2 regions of the Faecalicoccus sp. LCP19S3_E2 genome follow, and region 1 is predicted to be linked to the other one. Evidence: a T-box and tRNA genes for the amino acid it is inferred to sense, from the RefSeq annotation. Region 1 holds a T-box; the other holds one or more tRNA genes.
What was found. The T-box of region 1 lies ahead of ileS (isoleucine--tRNA ligase). A T-box ahead of a tRNA ligase gene usually reads a tRNA of that ligase, here a tRNA-Ile.
Positions count from the first base shown of each region.

Region 2: it encodes a tRNA-Ile, which carries the amino acid that the T-box ahead of ileS (isoleucine--tRNA ligase) is inferred to sense. The anticodon was not compared.

Region 1 covers NZ_JBQKEP010000003.1:105,271-113,430, reverse strand. The annotation lists gene ACTQX6_RS03875 (hypothetical protein) at 1-316, shown strand, start outside; gene ileS (isoleucine--tRNA ligase) at 630-3,356, opposite strand; T-box leader at 3,394-3,606, opposite strand; gene ACTQX6_RS03865 (YlmH/Sll1252 family protein) at 3,601-4,374, opposite strand; gene ACTQX6_RS03860 (cell division protein SepF) at 4,358-4,792, opposite strand; gene ACTQX6_RS03855 (transglycosylase domain-containing protein) at 4,917-5,633, opposite strand; gene ACTQX6_RS03850 (ABC transporter permease) at 5,630-7,627, opposite strand; gene ACTQX6_RS03845 (ABC transporter ATP-binding protein) at 7,620-8,160, opposite strand, start outside.
Region 2 covers NZ_JBQKEP010000015.1:2,322-10,481, reverse strand. The annotation lists gene ACTQX6_RS10935 (L-aspartate oxidase) at 1-248, shown strand, start outside; gene ACTQX6_RS10930 (transcription repressor NadR) at 250-750, shown strand; gene ACTQX6_RS10925 (CPBP family intramembrane glutamic endopeptidase) at 760-1,644, shown strand; tRNA gene ACTQX6_RS10920 (tRNA-Ala) at 1,879-1,954, opposite strand; tRNA gene ACTQX6_RS10915 (tRNA-Ile) at 1,982-2,058, opposite strand; gene ftsX (permease-like cell division protein FtsX) at 2,471-3,370, shown strand; gene ACTQX6_RS10905 (murein hydrolase activator EnvC family protein) at 3,367-4,734, shown strand; gene ftsE (cell division ATP-binding protein FtsE) at 4,747-5,430, shown strand; gene ftsX (permease-like cell division protein FtsX) at 5,427-6,329, shown strand; gene ACTQX6_RS10890 (S41 family peptidase) at 6,345-7,787, shown strand; gene ACTQX6_RS10885 (hypothetical protein) at 7,877-8,059, shown strand; gene ACTQX6_RS10880 (hypothetical protein) at 8,102-8,160, opposite strand, start outside.

The sequences.
Region 1 (8,160 bases):
AACGGTCTGCCTTAATGATTTAATCTATAAATTAAAACTCAGCAACGATGACATCCAAAAAATTCTTGCTGAGTTTTCTTGTCCCTTAAACAAAGATGTAGAATATTTTTTGAAGTTAAAGGCTATAGATTTTGAAAAAGTTAATTTAGCTAGAACCTATTTAGTCTATGCAATCAATAATAATGATTCAAAACTATGTGGAGTCTACTCCCTGGCATCAGGTCATCTTGTGTTGGATTCTAAAATATCAAGGGCTCAAAAGAAAAATTTTTTGGTACTATCTATTCATTTGGAAGGCACATCAATACACATTTAATTGGTCAACTCTCAAAAAATTATCATAATAACTATAATCAATTAATAAGTGGTACATCATTAATCGAATTAGCATTTCATAGGATAAAAGAAAAAATAAATGCAGCCCAAGTCCAATTATTCATATTGACTGTAAAAATGAATCTAAACTTAGAAAATTTTATGAAAGTGTAGGTTTTTCTTATTTTGGTAAAAATCAAGATAAAGATTTGCTAATTTATCTTATGCCGACCAAAAAACTGGATAGTGTATCTTTAAAATAAAAGAAGCTGTTTGGAAATAGTATCCTTTCCAGAACAACTTCTTTTTTGTTGTTATTTATGTAAGATATGTGCGCAGCGATCGCAAAGTCCATCTTCGTTTTCACTGGTTGTGTAGTTCCAACAACGAGGACAGGCATGACCATCGGCATGTTCAACTTTTACACCGCAGAACTCATACATTGGAAGTTCTTCATTGCTAAAGGCAAACTGGGAAACGATCAACCATTGTTGTGGTTTCTTCACGATTTCTTCCATGATGGCTTTCGTTTGGTCGTCCACATGTACGCTGACCTTGGCTTCCAGGGATTTACCAATCACACCTTGTGCACGGGATTCCTCCATAGCCTTCAATACATCTTTACGAACCTTGAACAATGTTTCCATCTTTTCACGTAAAGCATCCGTATCGAAGTTTAACTCCAAAGATTTAAATGCGGTTAAGTGAATCGATTCTTCATCAAAATGCATGAAGTCATTGATTTCCTCACAGGTATGGCATAAGATCGGTGCCCACAATTTTGTCAAGACTTCAACAGCTGTATAAAGCACGGTTTGTACCTGACGTCTCTGGTTATCATCGATATTTTCAATGTATAAGATATCTTTTGTGTAATCCAGATAATAAGCACTTAATTCATTTGTCATCAGATTGCTTAAAGTTTGTACAACATCGGCAAAACGATATTCCACATATGCTTTTTCACAAGATTGTACGACATCATTTAAACGAATCAGAATGTATTGATTTAAGGCATCCAGTTCATCAAAAGGCAGACAATCTGTTTTTGTGAATGCCTGATCATCTAAGTTGGCCATCAGGAATCTGAACGTATTGCGGACCTTACGATAGTTTTCACTGATCTGCTTTAAGATGTTTTGCCCCATGGAACAGTCTGCCTGATAGTCCACACTGCAGGCCCATAAACGTAAGATATCGGCACCGTATTTCTTAGTGATTTCACTTGGTGCTACGGCATTCCATTGCGATTTAGACATCTTAACGCCTTTTTCATCCATGACAAAGCCATGAGATAAAACCTGACGATACGGTGCTTTCCCATAAACAGCTGTACCGATGATCAAAGAAGAGTTAAACCAGCCACGATACTGGTCAGAACCTTCAAAGTATAAATCAACCGGATAGTCAAAACCACGTTCGATCATGCAACCGGTATGACTGGAACCGGAGTCAAACCAAACATCCATCGTATCAGTTTCCTTTTTAAAGAGATCGTTTGGCGAATGTTCGTTTGTATAACCTTCCGGCAATAAATCTTTGGCTTCTCTTTCAAACCATACATTGGATCCATATTCACCAACTAACTTGGCTACATGTTCAAAGATAACCGGATCCATCAAAGGCGTTCCGTCTTCTCCATAGATGATTGGAATTGGTACACCCCAGGCACGTTGACGAGAAATACACCAGTCGCCACGATCGGCAATCATGTTGTGCATTCTTCCCTCGCCCCAGCTAGGTACCCAGCTGATGGAATGAATCTGTTCCAACAGTTCATCACGAATTTTATCAATAGAGGCAAACCATTGTGTCGTAGCACGGAAGATGATTGGTTTTTTAGTACGCCAGTCATGTGGATACGAGTGCGTAATAAAGGTTAGATTTAATAAAGCCCCTAATTCGTCCAGCTTCATTGTAACTGTCTTATTGGCATCTTCTACATATTGTCCGGCAAGCCATTCTCCGCAGGATTCCATCATGCGCCCCTGCTCATCTACGTTACAATAAACCGGCAGCTTATAGCGCATTCCTGTATTAAAGTCGTCTTCACCAAAAGCCGGTGCCGTATGCACACAACCAGTACCGGCATCCGCCGTTACATAGTCAGCCAGCATCAACAAACTTTCACGTTCCGGATACAAAGGATGAGTGCAGGTGATGTATTCAAATTCACTACCTTTGAACGTTTTGATGATTTCAAACGTTTCACATTCAAATTTTGGACATAACTGCTCTACCAGTTCCTCCAACATGATCAGTTTTCCCTTGTCTGTATTAACCAAAGCATAGGTCATATCCGGATGCACACAGATTCCCAGATTTCCCGGAATGGTCCATGGTGTTGTCGTCCAGATGACAAAATAAGTATCAGTATCTAAAACACCTTTTCCGTCTTTGACCTGGAACTTCACATAGATCGTTGGTGATTTGATATCCTTATATTCGACCTCAGCTTCGGCAAGAGCGGATTCACTGCTTGGTGACCAGTAAACCGGTTTTAATCCTTTATAGATCAAGCCTTTCAATGCCATATCCGCAAAGATTTCGATCTGATGTTTTTCAAATTCCTTCTGTAATGTAATATACGGATGATCATAATCCCCGATCGATCCTAAGGATAAGAAACCTTTCTTCTGGTTTTCTACCTGCTTCATCGCAAAGTCGTAACAAATCTTTCTAAATTCGGCAATACCGATCTTCTTGCGATCATAACCAAGCTTTGTGACAGCCGTTTCAATCGGAAGTCCGTGAGTATCCCAGCCCGGAATATAAGGAACCTTTTCTCCTAACATAAAGTGAGATTTGTTGATGACATCCTTTAAGATTTTATTTAAGGCATGTCCTAAATGAATATCGCCATTGGCATAAGGCGGGCCATCATGCAATACAAACGATTTGGCATCCTTTCTTCTTTCCAACATTTTTTCATACAGTTTTTGATCTTGCCATCTCTTTTGAAATCCAGGTTCCTTTGTCGGAAGCTTGCCTCGCATTTCAAAAGCAGTTTTTGGCATATGCAACGTTTCTTTATAATCCATCTTTTTTCCTCCTGCTTTCATAAAAAAAACGTCCTTTTCCAAGGACGTTAAAAACGCGGTACCACCTTAGTTCACAGATACACTGTGCCCTCAATAAGATAACGGAATCATCCGGAATTTCTTACTATTTTCTTTCAGAAATTCAGCTCCAAAGGGATACCGGTATCCTGCCTCATACAATCTTTTCACCAACCGATTGCTCTCTGATTGAAACATGTAGAAACCGACTTGTCTTTGTCTTTGCCTATACATATTTTTCAAAACGCAAGATCAGTCTGTCCTTTCGTGTGTGATTTTCCACACCTAAAAACTGAAAGCGACCTACCTTACGTATAGAAACGTAATCATTATTACACAATCGATCGTTTTCTTCAAGAACAACATCGTTCAACTTCACAAATCCACTCCGTAATAAATCCATGGCTTTCGAGCGTGAACAATGGGCTAAGGCTGCCACAATCGCATCCATGCGAAGGGATGCGACATGAACCTTAATGATTTCAGTAGAAGCTGTTGGGAAAACAACCGTATAATCTTCTTTAAAACGGACAATAGCATTGGCAATCTTATGACATTCCTGACAAATAAAGTCTGTCATTCCTTCTTTACAGACCAAAAGGATTTGATTCTCATCAACAAAGATATCGCCGAGCTGATTTCTTTGCAGGCCTAAATGCATTAAAGCTCCAAGCACATCCTTGTGTGTACAGACTCTTTTTTGTGGAATATATGTGCTTTTTAAGATCACATAATCGTAGTTTGGTTCCAAATCCATCGGCTGGATACAAGCCATCTTGCGAACCGCATTTTCATAACCGCCATAAAATGAGACAAAAAGATCTTTGGGCGCCTGTTGTGCCACAATTCTTTGTTCTACAGGCGTTAAAAAAGAGGTCAAGACCGGTATTTGCCTTTGTTTCGCAAGATCAAATTGATCCTGTAAACGGGCAATAAACAACTCATGACCTCTATAGTATGTACTTCTTATCTCAGATTCAGCCTTAGTCTTCAAAGTCATCTGGATTTCCTAAAGAAATCGATCCCTGTACACCAATTTCAGCTGGTGAACACAAAATGACGTTCTGACCAATCTTCTGGATCTTTCCATCCAGTGCAAAGACAACACCTGTTAAAAAATCAATGGTACGTTGTGCATAGTCACGATCCAGCTTATGCAGATTGACTACAACGGCACGTCCCTCTTTCAAACGCTGTCCTACTTCTTCGGCTTCTCCAAAACTTCTAGGTTCGAATAAAACCATCTTTGTCTTAGCATTTAAAGTCGCTGAATTTGTTCTTGCTTTTGGTCTTTCATATCGATTTTGAGGTTCAGCCTCTGTTTCATTGCTTACAGTTTCAACTGGCTGCGCTTCGTATCCTTCATCTTCTTCTTCGATTGGTGCTACGAAATCTTTTACCTTGTCCATAAATCCCATGGGTAGTACCTCCTGTCTTCAAGTATTATATCATAGAAAAACAATTTGAAAAGTGAAATTCTTGAGAAATCACAACCAGTCGTTTTTCACAAATTTGCGATCGCTTACATTCCGTAATTTATGTCTAACCAACGATCATTTGATCAAGCTGGTAAGCGATATTCTGTGCCTCATCCTCTGATAGAAAAGAATATTTGACCATCTGCCGTAATACTTGTTTTGCCCTTTGTTTCGCAAGAACCGGATTCACATTTAAAGAGTAAACGCTGGGCGCATTCGGAATACCGGCTAATAAAATACATTGGGCTTCATTTAAATCGGCAGGATCGACTTGAAAATATCCAAGACTGGCCGCATGAATACCGTAATAGCCTTCTCCAAAATAAATGGAATTGACATAAAGCTCTAAGATTTGATCTTTAGAATATTTGCTTTCGATATCAAAGGCCATAAAAATCTCGGCAAATTTACGTACAAAGTTCTTATCCTGGGTGAAAAATTCATTTTTGGCCAGCTGCTGAGTAATCGTTGAACCACCTTCCACAAACGACATGACCTTTAAGTTATTTAAGATGGCTCGTCCGATGTCTTCCAAATCAATGCCCTGATGTTCATAAAAATCATGGTCCTCTACCGCTACCACAGCTTTACGATATAATTCCGGAAACTGTTCCAAAGTAACGTAATCTTCATGGCTTTGAATGCTTTCCATCTTGTCTTCAATGCTTGTCTGATCTATTGCTTCTTTATAATCCATATAGCCAAGTCCCGCAAGACATCCTACGCTCATGGCTGCCAGCAGGAAAATCAGAGCTATAAGCTTGCCAATCTTCTTTATCATCTTGCCTTCACGATACGATAATACACTTTAGAGGTCAAGACATATACAACGCAATAGATCAAGGCAAAGACACCAAAACAAATGGCAGTTGTCAAAATAAACAGTTTGATATTATCAAAGTATAATAGACCCATCAGTTTATCGATCAAAGGTAAGGCAAACGCAATATGGATACCGGCGACGATCAATGGCAGGAAAAATACCGTGAGCACCTGTGAATTGATAGAGCGACGAATATCTTTTTTCTCCAGACCGACCTTTTCCATGATTTCAAAGCGTTCCTTATCTTGATAACCTTCCGTGATCTGCTTATAATACATGATCAATACAGTTGCGATCACAAATAAGATGCTTAAGAAGATACCCAGGAATAAGAATCCGGCATATAATCCTAACATATTGATTTGATCGGTATCCCTACACTCCGTATAAACCCAGGTATAATCTTTTTCACTTTCAAAATCCTCCGTATTATTTAATACATTGAAAAGAGATGCGATTTCTTTTTGAGAACGTGAATCTTCGCTGTCAAAGGCAAATACACTCGTTGGTCGATTTGTGACTTCATAGCTTTGTTCCTGGATTTCCTGCATTTTTAAGACCGTATCCACATTATCCATCACAATAAATAAGCTGGGACTGACCGTACTGGCCGCTTCCTGGTTATCCATAAATTGATTTAACTTTTTTTTGACCTGGAAGCTTTGATCCCCGATACGAATTTCCGGCTGTTCATAATCAATGCGTAAGCCATAGATCATAACTTGTCCGGGATCTAATGTATCTTGTGAATGCATAGCTTCATTGTAGTCTTCTAATGGAATCATATAGATGGTGATCGCATCATTGACATCACTAAGGCCACCTTGATCCAAACCTAGATCCACCGCATTTCCATGTAAGAGTCCACTCATTGATGAATAGCGGTAAAACATCTCGTCCTTGACCTGAATATTTTGATCTTTAACGACCTGCATCAATCGATCTTTTGTCGTATATAAATCATAGTCGCGTAAAGAGACAATGATTTCTCGTGGATATCTTTGATCTAAAATATCCTGCATACCATTCCATAACGATAACGTAGTCGATAACATCACCAGTACCATCGTTGATAGAATACAAATATTAGCCAAACCAATCGCATTTTGTTTCATACGATAGATCATGTTGGAAATACTGATGAAATGATTTGTTTTATAATAATATCGTTTATTCTTCTTTAACAGCTTTAATAATGTCACACTACCGGCCGTAAACAATAAATACGTTCCGATGACTACTAAAATGACCGCAATAAAGAACATGGTAAAAGCCATTAATGGATTTGTAATCGTAATCGCCATATAATAGCCGGTAATTAAACACACCAGTCCGATCAATGCCAGAATCCACTTAGCCTTCGGCTCTTTCTCGCCGACCTTGTCACTATTTAATAATTCGATCGGATTGGCAATATGCACCTGCACCAACGAAAAAACATAGATCAAAACATAAATCGCAAAGAATAAAAGAAAGCTGCATAGGATGCCGGATGTCGAAATATAAAAGCCAAAATGCACATCCGCCTGAATCATCCTCAACAACAGCATATACATCAGCTTATCAAATAAGATACCGACAAGAATACCCAGTACCAGCGAAAGAAAGAAACTGATAAATGTTTCATGAAACAGCATGCGCGCAATATGCTTCTTTTCCATTCCTAAAATATTAAATAAACCAAATTCCCGCTTTCTTCGTTTGATCAAAAACGAATAGGTATAAAATAAGAAGATGATAGAGAATACGATAATAACACCGATTCCAAAGCCTAAAAGCTGCTGAACATAATTGCCACCCATTAAACCGCCGATGCCTTCATTGGTCGATAAAGAAAAGACCAGATAGAAGATCATAACGGTTAGTGAGCTGGATAGAAGAAACGGAATCTGCATTCGCGCATTCTTTTTAAAATTGTCAAGAGCTAAACGAAAGTAAAAGAAATTACGCATGATGAACACCACCTGTTGCCAGCAGTGTCAGCGTATCAGAAATACACTGATACATTTCATCCATCGTCTTTTCGCCGCGATAAATTTGATGGAACACCTGTCCATCCTTGATAAAGAGAACACGCTTGGCATGCGCAGCCACTTTTGTGGAGTGCGTTACCATGACGATCGTTTGATGGTTTTCATTTAAAGTATTAAAAACGCTTAAAAGCTCTTCGGTGGATTTTGAATCCAGAGCACAGGTTGGCTCATCGGCCAAAATCAATTCCGGATTGGTGATGATGGCTCTTGCCACCGCTACTCTTTGTTTCTGCCCTCCGGAAATCTCATAAGGATATTTATCTAACAGCTCCTCAATTCCCAGCTTGCGGGCAACCGGTATCAACAGATGGATCATATCGTTATATTTCATTTTAGCCAGCACCAAAGGCAAAAGAATATTATCTTTATTGGAAAAGTTATTCAATAAGTTAAAATCCTGAAACACAAATCCTAAATGTTCCCGACGAAATGAAGAAATCTGTTTATCTTTG
Region 2 (8,160 bases), on a different contig from region 1:
TGGACATGGTCAAAGAAGCCGTAGAGGCTGGTGCGGATATCATCATGTTGGATAATATGAGCATTGATCAAATGAAAGAGGCTGTACAGTATATTCAGGGTAGGGCCTTAACAGAATGCAGCGGAAATGTCACAAAAGAAAACATCGCCGCTTTAGCATCTACCGGTGTGGATTATATCTCCAGTGGGGCTTTGACACATTCCTCTAAGATCCTTGATCTTTCTTTAAAGAATCTAAAAGCGGTGTAATATGAAAAAAGAAGAACGATTAAAAGCTTTGGAACAGAAGCTGAAGGAAAGCCCGCAGCCTTTATCCGGGGACAAGCTTGCGAAAAGTCTTCATGTATCCAGACAGGTCATCGTGCAGGATATCGCTTTACTTAGGGCATTGAACATGCCAATCATTTCCACAAACAGAGGCTATATCTTGCCCAATCAGGAATATTCGATGGTAGTCAAGGTCAATCATTCGATGGAGCAGATGCAGCAGGAGCTTGAAACGATCGTAGATTGTGGGGCGACAGTTCATGATGTATTTGTGGAACATGCGACATACGGAAAACTGGAAGCCAAACTTTCTCTTTCCAGCCGCCGAGATGTCAAAGAGTTTCTAAACCAGATTCAGCAGGGAAAAAGCCAGCCTTTGAACAATTTAACGCAAGGCATTCATTATCATACCATTACCGCTCGTTCGCAAGATATTTTGGATGAGGTCAAAAAGTCTTTAGACAAAATGGGCATACTTTGTTAGAATGAGCCTATGCAGATAGAACTTTTTACAAGGGCAAAAAAAGAATTTCGCAATATCTCCGCTTTGATGTTGATGCATGGGATCTTACCCTATATTTGTTTAGCGGTATTTTCCTTTCTGATGCGTTTTTTGCCTCTTCCATTTTACGGAAGGTATCAAATCATGATTTTATTAGCTTATCTTATTCCGATGTTCTTGACAGCTTTCATGGCCGGGATAGGGGCAGTGTGGTTGCGTCCTTCTTTTGATGGATTGTCAAAGAAAGTAAAAGGAATGGGAAAATATCTGGTTTTTCTATTGGGGTTGAATTTCTTTTGTTCAATCACATATTCTTTGATTCATGCGATTCTAGGCATGATACATGGCTCTGTTGGCAGTGGAATACAGACTTTTTTTACCGGAAACATACTCTTTGATGGTTTGATCCTTCTCTATATTGTTCTTCTGGGGCCTTTTTTTGAAGAGATCTTATTTAGAGGTATCATACTGAGAACTTTAGATCAATATCATAGAGTGTTTGCGATATTGGTCAGTTCCATGTTGTTTGCGATGATGCACTTAAACCTTCAACAAGGCATTACTTCATTTTTTATCGGATGTTTTTTGGGGTATGTAAGTTTAAAAGAGAATTCTATGCGTATTCCTATTCTTTTGCACATCTTAAATAATTTGGTCGCCTTACTGATGAGTGTTCCTATTCTTTCAATTTTATGTTTATTGGGAATGTTTGCCTGCTTTGTCGGAATGGTTTATCTATTATATAAATATGGAAACCGAATTTCAGAATTGTTTAAACAGGAATATTGCACGTACAGATACGGAAAGATGTTTTTTACCAGATGGACGACCATCTTGTATATAATCTTCTTTGCAGGGGTTGTTATGTTCTTGTAAGGTGATGAAGTTTATCTTATAAGATAGAAATGATAAAAATCTATGAATGGATCACAGCATTAAAAAGCTGGTGATATCAAAGGGAGAACTAGAATTGGCTCTCCCTTTTTTGATGGTATGATTTGAATTTCTTAACGAAAAAGATTTCTAAAGAAGGATAAGGTCTTACGAATTATTACTTGATAAAACATTATAAATAAAAAAAGTCCTTTATCTAAAGGACTTATTGACATATGGTGGAGCGTAGGAGGATCGAACTCCTGACCCCCTGCGTGCAAAGCAGGTGCTCTCCCAGCTGAGCTAACACCCCACAAAAGTGGTTTTGCAGAAAACAAAATGGTGGGCCTGAATGGATTTGAACCAGCGACCTCACCCTTATCAGGGGTGCGCTCTAACCAACTGAGCTACAGGCCCATTTGCTGACTGCTCAATAATAATAGCATTTGCTACTGTATGTGTCAAACATTTTTTCAAAAAATTTATAAAAATTTTTAAGCGTGTTTTCATGGTGTAATTTCATTTTATAGCCTATAGAACAACTGTGTTAAGTGTGCTATGATGGACGAAGGTAAAATCAAAACAAACAAAAATAACATCTCTGACTAAGATGTTATCCTTGTTTCATATTTATTGTTTTTTAGGAGAGAGATATGAAGGGTTTTTAACGTGTTCCCTGAACACACTTATACTATAAGGGAAAGTTTTCAAATAAATAATAGATTATCATGTGAAAGTATGTGAGGCAAAAGCGTATTTTGTAAAATTATGGACTTTTTTTGGTTTTTTTTCAAGTATGATATAATGTCAAAGATTGGATGTGGGATAGATGCTTTTATTCTTTAAATGTTTACCACGATTGTTCCGTCAGGCTAATAAAGATATGCGGCGTCATTTTGCGCTGACCTTTTCTTCGATCTTGGTGATTGGGATTGCGTTGTTGATCTCTATGCTGATGATCGTACTGGCATGGAATGTTTCGGGTTTTACAAAAAATATAGAAGAACAGCTGGTCATTCAGGTTTCTATCAATCCGACAATGAGTGAAGAGAATATTCAATCCTTGGAAGCTGAACTGAAGGATATAAAAGGGGTAGATAGCGTTCGGTTCAGCGATAAGGATGAAGAGCTGGATCAGCTGATCGAAGATTATGGCGAAACCTTTGAACAATATGCAGGCGACAAAAATCCACTCTATGATGTATTTATCATCGAGTTAAGCGATAATACACAAATCGATTCCATCACCGGCAAAATCAGTAAGATGGATGGTGTTGTGGAAGCTACTTACGGAACTGGTGCCGTTAATACGATGGTGCATTTATTCGCAAGTCTTCGTTATGGGGGATTGATCTTTATTGTAGCACTGATCTTTTTGTCCATTTTCCTGATTCGCAATACGATCAAGATGACCATTCAGGTGCGAAAAGATGAAATTCGCATCATGCGACAGGTGGGAGCGGCTAACTGGTACATTACATTTCCTTTTATGCTGCAGGGAATGTTAAACGGTTTTATCGGTGCTTTAGGTCCTTGTTTATTATGTGTATTTGGATATACTGCGTTATATCAGTCCTTTGGTGGAATGTTTATGTCGGATATGTTTGTTTTGATCAAACCATTTCCGTTTACTTTAATTATCAGTGCCATACTACTGGCCATCGGTGTATTTGTAGGGATGATCGGTAGTTATTTGGCAAGTCGAAAGTATTTGAGGTGGACACGATGAAAAAAAGAAATCTAATCAGTCTTTTATCCGCAGGTGCTTGTGCATTGGCTTTTGCGATGCCGGTTCATGCGGAGGATTATTCAAATACCGATGCGTGGGTCGCACGTTGTTCGCAGCCGCAATCATCTGCAGATGGTGTGAAAGCATGCCAGGCTTTTCAGGATTATCAGCAGCAGCGCTATGATCAGCTGCAGGAAGATATAAAACAATATAGTAAAGATATCGCTTCTTTAGAAGAAGATACAGATAAGATGGAGCAGCTGGCCAAAACGCAAAAGGAACTGCAGGAACAGCTGGAAGGACAGATCCAGGAAAAGGAAAGTGCCATTCAGAAGATTGAAGAAGAGATCAAGGCTCTGGAACAAAAGATTCAGGAGAAGCAGGAAGAAATTGATGCCTGGGATGAACAGATCAAATCCAGAATGCAAAATGAGCAGTCCAGCACGGGTACGAATATGTTGATCGATCTGGTGATGGGTTCGCAGGACTTAAATGATATGCTTCGTCGTCTTTCCGGTATTGAAAGAATTACGGAAGATGATCAACATCAGATTGAACAGCTGAATGAATTAAAGGAACAGCTGGACCTGCAAAAATCAGAACAGGTGCGTTTAGAAGAAGAGACCAAATCGCAGCAGGATCAGTTAAAATCGCAACAGCAGCAGGCTAAAGAGCTTGAAGAATCGTATAATCAGCTTGTTGAGCAGTATGAGCAGCAAATGGCACAGTTGCAGGCGGCCAAGCGGGCGGCGTTCAACGATATTGAATCCATTCGCTCTAATATGATTTCCGTAAGCTATTCGGGAACGTTGGTCAATGTAGCCGGCTTTGTTTCACCGATCACCGGTGGTCGTATGTCGGCCGGTACATGGGCATATCCGGGAGGCGGATTGCATTTAGGTATGGATTATGCGGTACCGATTGGAACACAGGTCGTAGCACCGGCCGATGGAGTTATTTTATATGCCAACAATCCTGCTCCCAGCAACGGAGGCTATCTGGGAAACTGGACAGGTTATCCATATGGTGGAGGAAATACTGTTGAGATGGTCTGTATGGTTAATGGAACAACATATGCGGTAAGCTTTGCACATTTGTCACGCGAAGGCTTTGCGGTTAGTGCCGGACAAAGCGTCAGTCAGGGCCAGGCTATCGCATTGACGGGAAATTCAGGAAACTCCAGTGGCCCTCATTGTCATATTGAAGTCTATAATTTAGGAAATATGAGTTTGGAAGAGGCGGTATCTCGCTTCTCTTCATCCGCTGATTTCGCATGGGGTACCGGTTGGAATTCGACGGCGACTGCCTGTGAAAATGGATATAGTACGCCGTGCAGGGAAAGACCGGAGAAATTCTTTGGATAAGGAGTCGTGTTTATGATTGAATTAAAAAATGTCACAAAATCATATCCCAATGGAGTTCATGCGTTAAATCGAGTGTCTTTGACAATTGAAGATGGCGAATTCATCTATATCATCGGTCCTACCGGATCGGGAAAAAGTACGATCATTAAGATCTTGAATGGTGAAGAGGTGACGGATTCTGGTCTTGTATTGGTCGATGGAGTCGATGTGGGATCTTTAAAACACAGAAAGGTTCCGTATTATCGTCGAAATATCGGCTGTGTATTTCAGGATTATCGTCTTCTTCCTACCTTGACAGTACAGGAGAATATTGCCTTTGCCTTAGAGGTATTGGGTATTTCTAAAAAAGAAATTCGATCTCGTGTCGATGAGGTTTTGGAGCTGGTCGATCTTAAAAACAAGGCCAGAGCCTATCCCAATGAGCTTTCCGGAGGGCAGCAGCAGCGTGTTACGATCGGCAGAGCGATTGCGAACAACCCAAAACTGTTGATTGCCGATGAACCAACAGGGAATCTGGATCCGGAAAAATCACTGGAGATCATTGCCCTGCTGGAAAAGATCAATCAATTGGGAACGACGGTTTTGATGGTTACTCATGATATCGTACTGGTTGAAAAGTTTAAAAAAAGGACAGTGACACTGGATCAAGGTTATGTTGTGAAGGATTCTAAGAAGGGTGGATATATCAGCTTATGAAACGCTTGTTGAATCTGTTTTGGTATGAACTGAAATATGCGTTTCGCGGCATTCGAAAACATCTTCTTTTAACTTTGTCTGCCATCAGCGCTATGGCAGTTTCTACATTATTGATCGGTTGTTTTTTATTGATCGGTTTGCATGTAGATCACTTCGCCACCAATGTGGAACAGGACATGAGCGTGCATGTGGTTTTAGATTCTGAAGTAAGTGACGACGATCAAATCGATGCCGTTGAAAAAGAGATTCAAAAGCTATCCAATGTGGCCTCCGTCCGATTTTCCAGTAAAGATGAGGAGCTGGAACTGATGATTCAGGAAAAAGGAGAAGCCTTTAGCTTATATAGAGGGGAAGAGAATCCTTTATCCCATGCCTTTTTTGTGGAGGTAAAAGACAGCTCTGCGATTGAAAAAACAGCTGCCAGTATTGAGAAAATCGATGGCGTCAGTTCGGTTGCCTATGGTGGTTCCAGCGTGACGCGTTTGGTTGATTTATTGGATATGGTTCGAAAAATTGGATATGGTGTGGCGGTTTTATTGTTGATTCTGTCACTTTATCTGATATACAATACGATACGTACAACAATTTATTCACGACAGGATGAAATCAAGATCATGCGTACAGTCGGTGCTACCAATGCTTTTATTCGCATTCCCTTTGAAGTCCAGGGAATTTTGATTGGTCTGATTGGAGCTTTGATTCCGTTTCTGTTGATCTTTTTTGGATATCCGGTCGTATATGAACAAATGGATGGCGTATTGTTTGCCAGTGTTTTCTCATTGGTAAGCGTAACGCAGGTACGATGGCTTTTGGGACTTGCGATGCTTGGCTGCGGGCTTGTCATTGGTATTCTTGCCAGTTTGCTGGCAGTTGGTAAAAGCTTGAAAGCCAAACGTTAAACAAGGGGGAACGATATGAAAAAGGCAGCCAAAAAAGAATACACCCTGACGATCGTCATTGTGGTTCTTTGTTTATTATTCTTTGGCTTGGGTGTTTCGGTTCCTTTGATCTTTGATCGAAGCTCGAAACAAGAAAATACATCGGAAAAAGAAAAGTTTGATGCGATTTATTCCTTGTTGACAAACGAGTGGTATTTTTCAAAGGATGTAGAAGATCTTGATCAAAAGCTCGTGGAAAAAGCCATTGAAGGTATGACAGACTTAGAAGAAGATCCGCATACACAATACTTTGATTTAGAGAGCGCCAAAGCATTTTCTGATACGTTAGAAGGATCGAATGTAGGATTAGGTATTTCCTATTTTTTAAACGATCAGGATCAATTTGTGATTCGAGACGTATTTTTGAATTCTCCGGCAGAGCAGGCCGGTTTGAAAAAAGGAGATATCATTACGGATGTAGATGGACTTTCCTGCGCAGAAAGTGACTCTCAAAAGATTCTCAAGCGCATCCAGAGCAAGGAAGGAAAAAGTATCGAGATTGTCTATTTACGTGATGGTCAATCCAATACGGTAAAGATCACACCAACAGAATATGATCAGACTGTTGTTTGTATGCTTCATGAAGACCAAGGCTATGGCGAGATCATCTTGACAAGCTTTTCCGAGCATAGCGGAGAAGACTTCTCCAAAGCTATGGCAAGATTACAGAAAGCCGGAATCAAGAAGGTTGTTTTAGATTTAAGAGGGAACACAGGCGGCTATTTGAGCGCTGCGGTAGATATTGCCAGTTCCTTATTGCCTGGTGGTAGTGTGATTTTTCAGGAGGAACAAAAGGATGGCACGACAACAAGCCAAAGTACGAATGATGACTATGGCTATGTACCAATGGATCAGATCGTTATTCTTCAAAATGATACAACAGCCAGTGCCAGTGAAGCTTTGATTGGCGCTTTGCGGGATAACTTAGCGGATAAGGTTGTAACGATTGGAACTACTTCCTATGGAAAAGGAACCGAGCAGACGACCGATCCGTTTAGTGATGGAACCAGCATCAAATATACGATTGCCAAGTGGCTGACACCTAACGGCGATTCGATTCATGAAAAAGGCTTTACGCCGGATATAGAAGTACAACCGGAGGATGTATCAAAGATCAGCTATACGACATCTTTAGAAGAGGAAACCATCACAAAAGATACAGTGCATGCCAATGCGAGCGCTCTACAGCAGTTTTTAAAGTATCTGGGATATTCCGTTGATCGAACCGATGAATATTTCAGTCCGGCATCCAGTGAAGCATTAAAACAGTTTCAATCCGATAACGGACTTTCTCCAACCGGCGATTGTGATCCGGATACCTGGCAGGCACTAAAGCAGAAGGCATTATTAAAATATAATGAAGAAACATTAGTTTCGGATGTGCAGCGAGATCGCGCTATTCAGGAAATTACAAAGTAAGGCAGTTGTTTAGATGACTGTCTTTTTTTATTGTGACATAAATCATGTTTCTTTTTAGAGGATAATCTAAGTCAGAAACGAGGTATATGATGTTACGATTACGATTTAAGATTCGTTTATTGTTGGTTGGCATGAGTTCATTGGCACTTTATACCGGTGTGCGTATTGGCTTGGAAGCCCATGGAAACGGACTGTATTTTTTATTATGCATATTTCCATGGATATGTGTTCTTGGCTGGTCTGCCATCGGAGGTCCATTAAAAATCAAATAAAAAGCCGATTGTATTTAAAATACTTTATCGGCTTTTTACAAGTTATTCTAACCATCCAAGCGGTGTTGTATAGATATATTGCCATGTATCATAATCATGGT